Regions from separate parts of the Vibrio sp. D173a genome, predicted to be linked through region 2. Evidence: predicted binding sites of a transcription regulator. Region 2 holds the regulator's gene; each other region holds the start of a gene.
The links. The regulator PurR, encoded in region 2, represses purine synthesis genes. The targets are predictions, from matches to a motif close to TNANGNAAACGTTTNCNTNA.
Positions count from the first base shown of each region.

Region 1: the regulator PurR is predicted to act here: its motif matches at 2,967-2,986, upstream of pyrD (quinone-dependent dihydroorotate dehydrogenase).
Region 3: the regulator PurR is predicted to act here: its motif matches at 3,477-3,496, upstream of KIV40_RS25560 (NupC/NupG family nucleoside CNT transporter).

Region 1 covers NZ_JAHGAH010000278.1:10,702-15,713, forward strand. Annotated here, with positions in the region: gene rlmKL (bifunctional 23S rRNA (guanine(2069)-N(7))-methyltransferase RlmK/23S rRNA (guanine(2445)-N(2))-methyltransferase RlmL) at 1-558, opposite strand, end outside; gene KIV40_RS23985 (cell division protein ZapC) at 1,072-1,614, opposite strand; gene pyrD (quinone-dependent dihydroorotate dehydrogenase) at 1,780-2,790, opposite strand; gene KIV40_RS23995 (NAD-glutamate dehydrogenase) at 3,096-5,012, opposite strand, start outside.
Region 2 covers NZ_JAHGAH010000118.1:59,561-64,572, reverse strand. Annotated here, with positions in the region: gene torR (two-component system response regulator TorR) at 1-590, opposite strand, end outside; gene torD (molecular chaperone TorD) at 823-1,470, shown strand; gene purR (HTH-type transcriptional repressor PurR) at 1,914-2,918, shown strand; cyclic di-GMP riboswitch class I at 3,198-3,287, shown strand; gene KIV40_RS13395 (TfoX/Sxy family DNA transformation protein) at 3,404-3,994, shown strand; gene KIV40_RS13390 (TVP38/TMEM64 family protein) at 4,114-4,803, shown strand; gene KIV40_RS13385 (putative signal transducing protein) at 4,803-5,012, shown strand, end outside.
Region 3 covers NZ_JAHGAH010000342.1:1,085-6,096, forward strand. Annotated here, with positions in the region: gene minD (septum site-determining protein MinD) at 1-206, opposite strand, end outside; gene minC (septum site-determining protein MinC) at 224-886, opposite strand; gene KIV40_RS25545 (YcgL domain-containing protein) at 1,084-1,365, shown strand; gene KIV40_RS25550 (lytic transglycosylase domain-containing protein) at 1,414-2,385, shown strand; gene KIV40_RS25555 (LysR family transcriptional regulator) at 2,457-3,401, shown strand; gene KIV40_RS25560 (NupC/NupG family nucleoside CNT transporter) at 3,638-4,837, shown strand.

The DNA.
Region 1 (5,012 bases), on a different contig from region 2:
GCCACAACGCATGATAATAGCGGCTGCGAGTGTTTCACGCAGCGGAGCTCGACCAGATTCTGGACGGTAGCCACGTTGATGAAGACCACTGCCTACCATGTCGACACCAAGAATCGCTTTGTCTTTGTGTAGACGAACGTGAACGCGAATATCTGGGCGTTCTTTGCTGATGTTTGGACGAGGAAGTCCTTTCTTCTCAAAGCAGTCAACGATGCCATCTTTGACTTTCATTGCACCATATTGGCTGTTGCGGATTTCACGGTTGGTACCGTTGAAGTCAACCACAAAACGCTTTGAGCTGTGGAATTGGTTTACCCAGTTAATTGAAGACGTCGACAGGTAAAGGTCCATGTCGTCGTTACAGGTAAACTCCGATAAAACACGTACAAATCGAGACGCCAAACGGCTCCACAAACAGCAACGGTAAATTTGTTTATTCGTCGCCTTAAATTTAACGCCTGCCTGTACTGGCTTGGCGTTTTCAATGCCTAGTTTAGTCAGCTCTTCTGCAAGCAAGTTTTCCATGCCGTTTGAAGTTACCGCGAGATATTGATTCATAGTGTTCTTTCGTCGATAAAAAATGGTTTTAATTATACCTGACTTTACGATCAATGCCTCGTTTTTAAAGGCTTTTTCGCTTTATTAGCGCAAACAGTCACCAATCTCACCAACTGAAAGTCAGATCACATCACCTTCATAAACAGAATACGTCTCCTTATCACCTTATCGTAAAAATGCAGTCTGTGGCGAAAGTAAATACTTATTCACATTAAAATTGGTATATACCAGAGTGGCTTTTGGTGTGTAATTTACTTACAAAAACAATGTATAGGGGAATAAAGGGTGAAATATTAAGCGTCTTATTGCCTAATTTAAGGAAAAGCTAAATTGAAAAAATTGGAATAAAAGTGAGGGGATTTCATATATGAGATATGAAACCCCCTCACCTAGGGGGGAGTTTGAGGCGCGTACTAGGAGAGATTTGGAAAAATTCTAGGCAAAAAAAATCGACCTAATGCTGTCGATTAATGCAAACAAAGGAACGAAAATAAAGAAAAAATCAAAAGGAAACTAACCCACCATCGCCATAGGTGCCATCATGAATAAGTGATTAGCACACACCATGCGATCATGCATTACTTTAATCGGTTGTCCAAACTGGAGCGTTTTGTTGCCGTCTAGCAGGAATTCTTCTTGTCCAACATAAGCACACAGACTTGATGTTTCACCAGGCTCTAGGACGACGAACACACCTTCAGAATATTGGTTTGTTAGGAAGACCATGTCCCCTTCTTCTGGCTCATGTCCATCACATTGAGCATCGAAGAACCAGCTCTTAGGCTGGACTGGCTTGTGAAAGCGTTTCGCTGCTACGCAATAAAGCGTAAGTTCGGCTTGACGGTATTCGTTGATGTCGAGACAACGGATTCGTTCGTTGTACGTTTGGAACGCGCTTGCGTCATCAACGGTGAATTCATTGTCTGAGAAGGCGCAATTGACCAACAGCTTACGGCATAGATTGGTTTGGAAAATCATCTCCTCCCCTAAATCCAGCATTAGGCAAGCTTTCTGCTCGTCAAAATACCAATTCCATTTGTCGCTGGGTTTAAGCATTATTCCGTTCTCTTGTGACTAGTTAAACAGTAGTAAGAGGTAAGACGCTTAATTACCTACTCATGATTTTTAAATTTTACAAACGAACGGACAAAAAAAAAGAGGAAACGAATTCCTCTTTTTTTAGTAACAAGCGTCGATTTCTCAACAATTTAGCGATTATTCTTATAGATTTTTAACAATATCGCGTACGAGACCTGGGCCGTGGTAGATAAAACCTGTATAAACTTGAACAAGTTGAGCGCCAGCCATCATTTTCTCTTTCGCAGCAACGTAAGAGTCAACACCACCGACACCAATGATCGGAAGTTTATCGCCAAGTTCTTGGTGAAGTTTACGAACAACCTCTGTTGAGCGAGATTGAACCGGACGTCCACTTAGGCCACCCGCTTCATGTGCATGTTTCATACCTTCAACGACTGTTCGATCCAGCGTTGTGTTTGTCGCAATTACGCCGTCGATATTGTTCTTAATTAGAGACTCACAAATCTGGCTGATTTCATCGTCACTCAAATCTGGTGCGATTTTTAGCGCAAGCGGTACATACTTACCGTATTTCTCTGTAAGTTCAGCTTGTTTCGCTTTGAGTTCAGATAGCAGTTCATCTAGCGCTTCACCGTACTGAAGCGAACGAAGTCCTGGTGTATTTGGTGACGAAATGTTCACGGCGATGTAACCAGCGTACTCGTACACTTTTTCCATACAAATCAGGTAGTCCTCTGCCCCGTTCTCAATTGGTGTGTCTTTATTCTTACCAATGTTGATACCAAGAACGCAGTTGTATTTTGCCTTTTTCACATTCTCAACCAGATGATCCACACCTAGGTTGTTAAAGCCCATACGGTTGATGATACCTTCCGCTTCAACTAGGCGAAACAAGCGAGGCTTGTCGTTACCAGCTTGAGGACGAGGTGTAACAGTACCAACTTCGACAAAACCAAAGCCCATAGCGTCAAACGCTTCGATACATTCGCCGTTTTTGTCCAAACCTGCAGCAAGACCCACTGGGTTACGGAATGTAAGTCCCATGCATTCTACTGGACGATTTGGTAATTGTTGACGATAGAAAAGATCGAGAGGGGTGCCGTTAAAGCGTTGGAAGTTTTTGATTGCAAGATCATGTGCCTTTTCGGCATCAAGTTGGAAAAAGCCAGTTCTGGCTAGACGGTAAAGCATTGTGCCTCCGAAAGAAAAAAGCCCCGTGTAAACGGGTCAATATTATTTACTGTTTTTCAACGCAATTCAATGAAAATGATTGAATTCAGCAAAATAGTACGTCTTATTTTAGTTTTTCTCATAAAAACAGTTAATTATCGCACTATTCTCTGTGCAAAATTGCTAGCTTTTTCTTTAAAAGCAAACGATTTCATGTCATAAAAACTTAAACTTGGTGTTATAGTGTCACTATTTTGGGGTCGTTATAAGTGATTTGAACATAAAAAAGCCCCGCGATTGCGAGGCTTTTGCTAAAGTGACTTACCCTATTCGTTTGAAGAACAGTTTAAGTTGAGTAGAACCAACTCTCGAAGCGCTACAGAGAACTTAGCGAACTCATGAACGGAACCAACTTTGAACTCATTCAAGATGCTTTCCCAGCGGTGCAATGACAGCTCATTCGTTGTCATCCAATCTTCGAGTGCTTGCATTACGTCTAGATCTTCTGTTGAGCAACCACAAGTTAGAACTTGAGCTGTCAATTGACGTTGTTGCCAATCAAGATCTTCACGGAACGCCGCACGCGCCAGAGCTTGCCAGTTGTTGTCTACCGCTTGGCCATTGATTTGTTTCAAGAACCAGTGAAGTGATAGACGGTCACCTAAGTTGAAGTAAAGCTTCGAAGCTTGCTCAACGGTTTTACCTGTTTCACTTGCCACTGCTGAGATATCCAGTGCTGACTGCAGGCTAGAAAGACGAGCCACATGATGAGCCAGCTTCTCTTCTACTCCACGCTCAATCCATTTCTGAGCAAGTTCGTTATGCTCTTCGACTTCTGATGCAACTAGCATGGTGTCCAGCGTTTCAGTAATAGTGTGAACATCGTCTTTATATAGTGCAACGAGCTCAGTTACTGTGTTTTTACCGCTACGGTTACGTAATAACCAGCGAGAAATACGGCGTAATGCGCGACGTACGTAGAACATAATCTCATATTGAGCTTCTGCGGTTGCAACATTATCTAGTGCACGAGTTTGCTTGAGAATATCTTCCAGTTCAAAGATTTCACGGGTTGCACTGTAAGCATTTGCGATATCAACCACGCTCGCACCCGTTTCTTCTTGAAGACGAGTCACGAAGTTACAGCCCATTTCATTAACCATTTGGTTTGCCAGCGCTGTTGCGATGATTTCAGCACGCAGTGGATGGTTTACCATTTGATCTTTGTAGTTACGGCGTAACTCGCTTGGGAAGTAAGCAACTAATTGTTTTCCGTGGAATTCGTCATTTGCAATTTCGTCAGCGACCAATTGCTCTTTCAAAACCATCTTACCGTACGCAACCAGAACCGAAAGCTCAGGGCGTGTCAGACCAAGACCTTGTTTCTCTCGCTCAATCAAGGTTTCATCGTCTGGAATGTACTCAAGAGCACGATCCAAGTACCCTGCCTTCTCCATTGTATGGATAAAGCGGATTTGCTCTTTAACGATGCCAACACCTTGTTGCTCTGTCACAGATATAGACTCAGACTGGCGGTATGCATCGTCCAATACGATCTCACCCACTTCGTCTTCCATCGATTCAAGAATCTGGTTGCGTTGTTTAACCGTTAGATCGCCATTTGATACGAGACCGTTCAAGAAGATCTTGATGTTTACTTCATTGTCCGAACAGTCTACACCACCAACGTTATCCACAAAGTCCGTATTTACACGACCGCCTGTGCTTGCGTACTCGATACGACCAAGCTGAGTCATGCCTAAGTTACCGCCTTCACCAACCACTTTCGCTTTTAAATCACGTCCGTCGATGCGGAGTACGTCGTTTGCACGGTCGCCAACGTCAGTGTGTGTCTCGCTAGAAGCTTTAACATACGTACCGATACCACCATTCCAAAGCAGATCCACTTCCATTTGCAGGATCATCTTAATCAGGTCATTGGGTGCTAAAGACGCTTTCTTCGTGCCCAACATTTTTTGGATTTCGGGCGTTAGTTGAATCGATTTAGAGCGACGAGAGAAAATACCACCGCCCTGTGAGATCAACTCAGCGTTGTAATCTTCCCAGCTTGATCGTGGGAGATTGAACAAGCGATTACGCTCTTCCCAGCTGGTGGCTGAATCTGGATTTGGATCAATGAAAATGTGCATGTGGTTAAACGCAGCTTGCAGACGAATATGCTTAGATAGCAGCATACCGTTACCAAACACGTCACCTGCCATATCACCAACACCAATTGCCGT
Region 2 (5,012 bases):
GCATCCACTCGGTGGCTGATCATATTCAAAATGCGCTCACGGCTAAGTACCTGATTTGGGTACGAAGACAGTGCAACTAATAGCTCATATTCTGCTTTCGTTAGTTTCACTGGCTCACCATTACGGCTTAGAGCACGACGTTGAATATCAAACGTCCACTCACCGAAGCGCACAATGTGTTCTTCATTAGTGTCGCTGGCTGCTTTTTGAGAACCGTTGCGAGCCGCAGAAATGCGCCATAACAAGTTCTTAACGCGAACTAGTAATTCCCTTAGTTCAAAAGGCTTTGTCACATAATCGTCTGCGCCCATTTCTAGGCCAACGATTTTGTCAATGCTATCCGTGCGTCCTGTCACTAATATGATGCCGATATCTGATTGGCTGCGTAATTCACGCGTAAGCATCAGGCCGTCTTCGCCAGGCAAGTTAATATCCAGCATAATTAAATCTACATCGCCACCTTGCAGCACTTCACGCATCTCTGCGCCACTTTCTGCTTCACTGACTTTGTAGCCTTCTTTTTGGAAATAGCCCGCAAGCTTACTACGAGTTACAACATCATCTTCTACGACTAATACGTGATAGCTCATTTACACCACTTTCTGTCTTTTTATTATCCAAGACGTATTCTATTCATAACTAGTAACATTTCTAGTCGTAGAACCATTAAAATGCAAGATTTTGCGATTTTATTGATTCAAAGCAAGCTTATTTACGGCTATACATAACTACGAATATTTTCCCACAAAGCATAACAATTATAGTTACTGCTATTCATCTTAATTGTTTACACTTAAGGGAGAATCATTCAGGAGCAAAAAAATGCAAGAAGTGAAAGCTTTTAACGAAAAACGCGCCGAGATCTATTGGTGGTTTTCTAGCCTGTTCGCAAAAGAGCTGACAGAAAACGAATTGGAAACCTACCACAGTGTTGAAATTCGAAGCTTTTTAGTCGGCCTTGGTGAAAATGAATCACTGAAACCAGCCGTTGATACCCTTGTTGATGCACTCAACCGCCTACAAGATCGTGAAGACGCTCAGCTAGAATTAGCTGCAGACTTCTGCGAACTTTTCCTTAAAACAGAAAAACACGGCGCACTGCCTTACGCCTCTATGTATATCGGTAAATCTGGCCTGCTAAATGATAAACCAGCAGAAGAGATGGAAAAGCTGATGGCTGATTTTGGCGTGCAGGTAGACGAAAACCTTAAAGAACCAGCCGACCATTTAGCGGTAGAGCTGGATTTCTTAGGCAACATGATCATTCGCTCAAACGAACTAGAGCAAGAAAAGCATATGGAAGAAGCGTTCGAGAAACAGAACGAATTCATCCAGCAGCACCTTATGACTTGGTTGCCTCAGTTTGCTGCTAAATGTAAGCAATTCGATGAATTTGGCTTCTATGTTAGCGTTGCGCAACTATTAATTGCATTCTGTAAACTGGACAGCACCTACCTTCTTGGTGAATAATTGCCGCCTATTTTAGGGAGCCTGCTATTTAGGCTCCCTATTTTATTCGTTTATTTTTAATCTGGCTCATAGAAACCCAACAAATTTAGCCGTTAAAATGTGACCTCAAAGGCACAAAACAACCGCTGAAAATATTGCCAGCCTGCCCACATCAGTCTAAAATGTGAGCGCAAACGATTAAATATGATTTATATGTAAACCGCTGAAATATAGCGGTTTTTGTGTTTTCTTAACATGATTGCTGACCTATTTCTCATTTATGTAAGACAGGAATAGGCGTTTCAGCAACAAATGTTGCTACAAACCTTTTTATACCGATTTCGGAACAACCGCTGCCAAATATCTCAGCAATGCCCTTTCTGCAGTTGCTCGGTTTGCGCAAGACCCTAAGCATATGGTTGTCTTCACTACGGTATTCAGTAGCTCGATACAGGACATCATTTATGGCCACTATTAAAGACGTTGCTCGCTTAGCCGGCGTTTCTACCACAACAGTTTCGCACGTAATTAACAAAACTCGCTTTGTTGCAGAGACCACTCAAGAAAAAGTAATGAAAGCAGTGGATGAGCTCAATTACGCGCCAAGTGCTGTTGCTCGTAGTTTGAAATGCAACTCTACTCGTACTATCGGTATGTTAGTTACTCAATCAACCAACCTATTCTTCTCTGAAGTGATCGATGGTGTTGAAAGCTACTGTTACCGTCAAGGTTACACACTAATCTTATGTAACACTGGTGGTATCTACGAGAAACAACGTGACTACATCCGCATGCTTGCAGAGAAACGCGTAGACGGCATCCTAGTAATGTGTTCTGACCTTACGGAAGAGCTAAAAGAGATGCTTGATCGCCATTCAGACATTCCTAAAGTGGTAATGGACTGGGGCCCAGAAAGCTCACAAGCAGATAAGATCATTGATAACTCAGAAGAAGGCGGTTACATCGCGACGAAATACCTGATCGACAACGGTCATACTGACATCGCATGTTTGAGCGGCCACTTTGAAAAGGCGGCGTGCCAAGAGCGTATCGCAGGCTACCGTCGTGCAATGGCTGAAGCAAATCTTGCAGTAAACGAAGATTGGGTTCTTGAAGGTAACTTCGAGTGTGATACAGCAGTACTTGCTGCAGACAACATCACTGCAATGGAAAAACGCCCAACTGCTGTATTCTGCTTTAACGACACAATGGCGTTAGGTTTGATGAGCCGTCTACAACAAAACGGCATCAAAGTACCAGATGACATATCCGTTATCGGCTACGACAACATTGAGCTTGCAGAGTACTTCTCACCGCCGCTAACGACGATCCACCAACCGAAACGTCGTGTGGGTAAAAACGCGTTTGAAATTCTACTAGAGCGCATCAAAGACAAAGAGCACGAAAAGCGTGTGTTTGAGATGCAGCCAGAGATCGTAGTTCGCAATACAGTTAAGAAATTGAACTAATTTCACCTCAGTTTTTATAAAGCGCTCTTCGGGGCGCTTTTTTATTGCGTAAAATAACTTTTTTGAAACATTCGACATCGCTTATACAATCAAAGGCTAAGATAAGTTGCTGTTTTAACTCACTTGTAGCCCATTTCCTACATCAAGCTTTAGTATGACAAGTAGACAGCCCAAAATATGAAACTAAACACATCAAAATAGCACTATCAACTGAACCAAGATCACACTTTGATGTTTGAAACGTGATGTTAATTCAATATACGAAGTATTCTCAAATGGTCACGCACAGGGCAAACCATTCGAAAGGGTGGGACGCAAAGCCTCCGGCCTGAACCATCGAATTAGATGGAAGGTAGCGGGGTTACCGATGGCAAATATGCATTAAGTGAGTTTACCCTTTAATGACATTGTGTCTGCATGCATTTGCTAATCTCTCGGACCTGATTTTTGGTGGCGTAATATTAATTACACCGAGATAACACACCATGGATAAACCGATACTCAAAGACTCAATGAAGCTGTTTGAGGCACTTGGTAATATCAAGTCGCGCTCAATGTTTGGCGGCTTCGGGCTCTTCGCTGATGAAACGATGTTTGCGCTAGTCGTAAACAACCAACTTCACATTCGAGCTGACCGACAAACATCTTCTGACTTCGAGACTCAAGGACTAAAACCGTACGTCTACAAGAAACGTGGTTTCCCAGTTGTTACGAAATACTATGCGATTTCTGATGATCTATGGGATTCAACCGATCGCTTGATTGAAGTTGCAAAGCAATCTCTAGAGACCGCTAAGCAAGAGAAAAAGCAACAAGCGAGCACCAAACCTAACCGATTGAAAGACCTTCCGAATCTTCGCCTAGCAACCGAACGCATGTTGAAGAAAGCAGGCATTGACTCTGTCGAGCAGCTAGAAGAAGAAGGTGCCTTAAACGCTTACAAAGCAATCCAAGATACGCATGCCTCAACGGTAAGCCTTGAGTTGTTGTGGGCGCTAGAGGGCGCAATCAACGGTACACATTGGAGCGTCGTACCTCAGTCTCGCCGAAAAGAATTGATGAGTGCTCTCCCGTAGCGCGTTCATATCAGTATGACATTGAGTAAAAGCCGCAGTTTTCACGCTGCGGTTTTTTTTTGAAATTTTTCTTATTCCATTCTGTCTTATTATTTAAGAAGCCAAACGGAGCAATTGATATGAATAAGAAACTGATTTTAGGACTGATCCTAGTCGCGACCATCCTCTTTCTAGGTGTAAATTTTGGTCAATACCTAACCCTAGAAAATGCAAAAGCACAACAAGAGGCGTTAAATAGCTTTATTGACCAAAACTTCATATACGCCGCCGCGACCTATTTCTTTGCTTATATCGCCATCACTGCGTTTTCGATTCCAGGCGCAGCTGTCGTTACCCTGCTCGGTGCTGCCTTGTTTGGTTTTTGGACTAGCTTATTGTTGGTTTCTTTTGCCAGCACCATCGGCGCTACGATTGCTTTCTTGAGTAGCCGTTACCTATTGAGAGAATGGGTACAAAGTAAGTTTGGGAGTAAACTGAGTGCGATTAACCAAGGCGTTGGAAAAGACGGTGCCTTTTACCTGTTTTCTCTGCGCTTGATTCCCGTCTTTCCGTTTTTCCTTATCAACTTATTGATGGGGTTAACACCGATGACCATTGCGCGTTTTTACTTAACCAGCCAAATCGGTATGCTGCCAGGCACTGCCGTGTACTTAAACGCTGGTACTCAGCTCGCCACCATCGATAGCCTATCAGGTATTGTGTCGCCGACCGTATTAGCGTCATTTGCGTTACTTGGTTTGTTCCCAATCATCGCAAAATGGGTTATGAATAAAGTTCGCCCTGCTCAAGTACAAAACGGAAACGCTTAATGAAAATATACGTCGCCAAGAATCCTGCTGAAGCTCATATCGTTTGCGAGCTTCTAAAAACCGAACAGATAGCTTGTGAAGTAAGAGGCGAGGGAATGTTTGGCTTGAAAGGCGAACTGCCATTTGGCGATGATACAGACCCGTATGTTTGGCTTTTACATCCAGAGCAAGAGTTGAAAGCGTCAGCCATTGTTGAAGATTATCGACAA
Region 3 (5,012 bases), on a different contig from region 2:
GTTGCTTCACCGTTGATGACGTTAACAAAGTCATACACCACGCGGCGTTCACAGCCCATGATAAGATCGAGGTTACGCAAGCCGATATCAAAATCGATCACCGCAGTCTTTTTGCCCTTAAGAGCCAGACCAGAGGCGATGGCTGCGCTTGAAGTGGTTTTACCAACGCCACCTTTACCAGACGTTACTACAATAATGCGTGCCATTTTATTTCCTTTTTAGACTAAATCGTGAGTGTTTCTAGATGTAATGATTCTTCGGCTTTACTGATCATTACTTTCTTTTGCCAATACTCACTCTCAATTTGATCGCTCAACCAGTAATCTCCTGCAATGGAAACCAGTTCAGCTTGTAAATCGTGACAAATAATTCGGGCTTCTTGTTGGCCGCTCGCCCCAGCAATGGCGCGTCCGCGTAGGGTGCCATGAATGTGGATAGAGCCATCAGCAATCACTTCTGCACCAGCGCTTACGTGTGCCAGTACAACCAAGTCACCGTCTTTGGCGTAAATCTGCTGGCCAGAACGTACAGGCGTACGAACGATTTTGGTCGGCGCCATTTTCGCTGGTGCTTGAGTTGGAGATTTGCTCGCAGACATGATGGCGAAGCCCGCTTCTGAGGCAAGGTTTTGAACGCGTTTATCTTTACAGCCAGTCACACCAACCGGAATAAACCCTGCATCGGCGATGCCTTGTTTAAGTGCGGTGAAATCAATATCGCCTTCTACTTTTGCTATATTGATAACCAGAGGTGCGGATGCGAAGAAAGAGGGTGCTTGAGAAACCTTTTCTTGCAAAAATTCGACAGTCTTAGCGATCTCGTTGTCAGAAAGGTGTAAAACTGACAATGTAAAACTGCTACCTTTAAGGTCAGGTGAATGGGTCATCGTGGACTTCTTGCCTTTATTGAAAGAGCGTTGCCTTAAACTAGGTCTGTCATGTTATATTTCATCCTTTAGCGCAGCAAGTTCTCAAGCGGGCAAATAAGTGAATTAATCTCAAATTTGCTATCAAGTTTGCGAGAATTTTACGTTTTCAACAAAATCCGCACTCAAAGCGGGTAAATCAGCACAAAAGGCTCGTCATGCTTTGTTCTATTTATAAAAGCTCCAGAAAAGAAGGCACTTATCTCTATATTCCGAAAAAGGATGATTTCTCACAGGTTCCTGACACGTTAATGCAGATGTTCGGTAAGCCTATGCCGGTGATGACAATCAAACTTGATGGTCGTACTTTGGCACAAGTTGATGTCGAGAAAGTGAAAGCGTCATTAATTAATGATGGTTTCTTCCTACAGGTTCCGCCTCCGCCGGAAAACCTACTAGAAAAATACAAAGAACAAAAAGCCCAGCAGAAAGGCGAATAACGTCACCGCTTTTCATCTGGGAATTCTGCCTCGCTCAAGGAGGGCGATATGAAAAAGATACTGGCAGCAATGCTCAGCGTTGGTATGTGCACTTCAGCCTTTGCAAGTAGCGATGGCTTTGATGAATACCTAAACAAATTGCGTGCAGAAGCGCGTGATAAAGGCATTTCCGAACAGGTGATTAGTGCCGCTTTTGCTGATGTGGAATACAAACCACGCGCCGTAAAAGCTGACCGTAACCAACCTGAGAAGAAACTGACGTTAGATGAATACATTCCGCGCGCGGTACCTGAGTGGAAGGTCAAGCAAGCGAAGCAGCTGTATAAAGAGCACTACGCTGAGCTAAAACGCATTGGTGATGAGTTTGGCGTGCAGCCGCGCTTTATCGTTGCGCTGTGGGGCGTGGAAAGTAACTTCGGTAAGTTCACCGGTAACTTCCGCGTGATCGATGCGTTGTCGACCATGGCGTTTGAAGGTCGTCGTGAAGAATTCTTCCGTAAAGAAACCATGGCGGCATTACAAATCCTAGATGAAGGTCATATCGATCTAGAGAATTTCAAAGGTTCTTGGGCTGGTGCGATGGGTCAATGTCAGTTTATGCCAAGCTCATTCCTACGCTTTGCCGCGGATGGTAATGGCGACGGCAAGAAAGACATCTGGCAATCAGAAGCGGACGTGTTTGCTTCTACAGCAAACTACCTAAGCAAATCTGGTTGGGATGATAAGTTCACTTGGGGTCGTCAGGTTAAAGTACCACACGGCATTGACCACAACCTGCAAGGTCGCGAAGCGGAAAAAGGTAAGTACCTGCAAGAGTGGAGTAAGCTTGGCATCACCAAATACGATGGCAGTCCACTACCTAAGCTGGACGAAGACATCAAAGCTTGGTTGATCATGCCAGACGATGAGAACGGCCGTACTTACTTGGTGTACAACAACTACAATGTGTTGATGAAGTGGAACCGCTCTTACTACTTCGCACTGGCGGTAAGTCACTTAGCTGACCGCATCACATTCTAGATTGAATGTATAAACGAATAAAAAGGGGCTCTTCGGACCCCTTTGTTTTCTCTATTTGAAACGAGGTTTGCGTGTTATCTGAACGTGCTGCACAAATGGTGATCTTCTCAGCGTTGATCAAACATAAGAACTTTACCGCTGCGGCAAAGAGCCTAGGCGTGTCTGTTTCTCACGTCAGTAAACAGCTCAGCCAGTTAGAAGCTTCACTAGGCATCAAGCTTGTGCAACGTACCACGCGCAGCTTCACGCCAACCGAAGCTGGGCAAACCTTCTATCACCATTGTGAGCAAGTGGTGCAAGCCGTAAGTAGTGCCACGTTAGAGATGGAAAGCCAACGCGATGAAGTCGCTGGTTTGGTTCGTCTTGGTTTGTCGCAGTCTTTTGGCACGTTGCACATCATTCCTGCCATTCAAGAACTTCGTGAGAAATACCCGCAACTGCAAGTCGAAGTGCATTTGTTCGATTACAAAGTCGATATGCTCGAAGAAGGCTTGGATTTGTGGATCACCAACAATGAACACCTACCAGAAGGCTACATTGCTCAGCGCTTAGCGGATTGCCAATTCGTGGTTGCGGCATCGTCAGATTATCTACTTAAGCACGATACGCCAACTGAACCGAATGACTTGTCGCAGCACAACTGCCTTATTTACCGCAGTTGGGAGCGTGACTACACCAGTTGGGCGTTCACCAATCGCGAGCAAGAGCTCAACGTGAAAGTCTCTGGCAACTACTCGGTCGATTTGGCAGAGGCGGTGCGTGATGCCGCAATCGCAGGGTGGGGGATTGCTTACTTAGCCACTTATTTGCTGGGGGATGAATTCCGATCAGGCAAATTGATCCAGCTTCTGCCTGATTGGAAAGCCAGCCAATCCATGCCGTTTTATGCGGTGTACCCTAGCCGTCAGCATATGCCGAAAAAGATCTCAGCAGTGATCGAATTCATCAAACAAAAGATCGGATCGCCTTGCCACTGGGATCAGCGATTAGCGCCGTATATTTCGATTCCGAAGTAGGGAATACATAAGGTGATTTGAATCACAAAATTTTTCCAAATCCAGAAACATCTTTTCCATTTGGAAATAATAACTTTAGGCAAACGTTTATCTTTATTTAATTCAATGAGTTATTTTGCTGGTTAAATAGTGGTCAGGCGAGATTCTCAGCCTGTTAACATCCCTAACTTGCAGCATTTCTTTCACTCTATACAATCCGACGCCTTTCCTGTTCCCCCTTTTGTCGGATTCATTTTATGAACTCAATTCTTGGTATCGTAGTCATCCTATTCGTAGCATGGCTGCTTTCGACTAACCGTAAGAACATTCGTCTACGAACGGTGTCTTTGGCTTTTGCTCTGCAAGTAATCTTCGCGCTATTGGTACTTTACGTGCCAGCGGGTAAAGAAGCGCTTAACGCAGTAACTGGCGCGGTTTCTAACCTAATCAACTACGGTCAAGAGGGCATCGCGTTCCTATTTGGCAACCTAGCAACAGGTGGCTTTACTTTCGCGATTAATGTTCTAGGTATCATCATCTTCTTCTCAGCGCTGATTTCTGGTTTGTACCACATTGGTCTAATGCCAAAAGTGATCAACCTGATCGGTGGTGGTCTACAGCGTTTGCTAGGCACAGGCCGTGCAGAATCGCTATCTGCAACAGCGAACATCTTCGTTGGTATGATTGAAGCGCCGCTAGTAGTAAAGCCATACCTGAAGCACATGAGCGATTCTCAGTTCTTCGCAGTAATGACTGGTGGTTTGGCATCGGTTGCAGGTGGCACGCTAGTGGGTTACGCATCACTGGGTGTGGATCTTAACTTCCTAATCGCAGCGGCATTCATGTCAGCACCAGCGGGTCTTCTAATGGCAAAAATTATGATGCCAGAGACAGACAGCGCAGCACAGGATATGGATCTAGACCAAGTAGAAATGCCACGCGCAACCAACGTGGTTGAAGCAATGGCAGACGGCGCAATGTCTGGTCTACGTATCGCAGTTGCGGTAGGTGCAACCCTATTGGCGTTCGTGAGTGTTATCGCGATGCTAAACGGCATTCTAGGCTGGTTCGGCGGTTTGTTCGGTATGGAACTGAGCTTCGAGCTAGTACTTGGCTACCTATTCGCACCAATCGCATGGTTGCTAGGTATTCCTTGGAATGAAGCTATCGTGGCAGGCTCTCTGATCGGTAACAAGATTGTGGTAAACGAGTTCGTAGCCTTCATCCAACTGATGGAAGTGAAGTCTCAGCTAAGCGCACACTCACAAGCTATCGTAACCTTCGCACTGTGTGGTTTCGCAAACATCTCAACCATGGCAATGCTAATTGGCGGCCTAGGTTCATTAGTGCCAGAGAAGCGTTCATTCATCTCGAAATACGGCTTCCGTGCAATTGCAGCAGGCGTAATGGCGAACTTGATGAGTGCATCAATCGCTGGCGTGATTTTGAGTTTGTAACAGAACCCCTCCCTAACCCTCCCCTTAGAAAGGGGAGGGGACTAGACTTGAGTGCGCTTAGTGTGAAGCACCAGTCGACAATGAATATGATGTGCGATGTGATTTCATAGGTAAAAGCGATCTCAGTCCGGTCCTCCCCATTTTCAAGGGGGAGCTAGAGGGGGTTGCTGCTCCG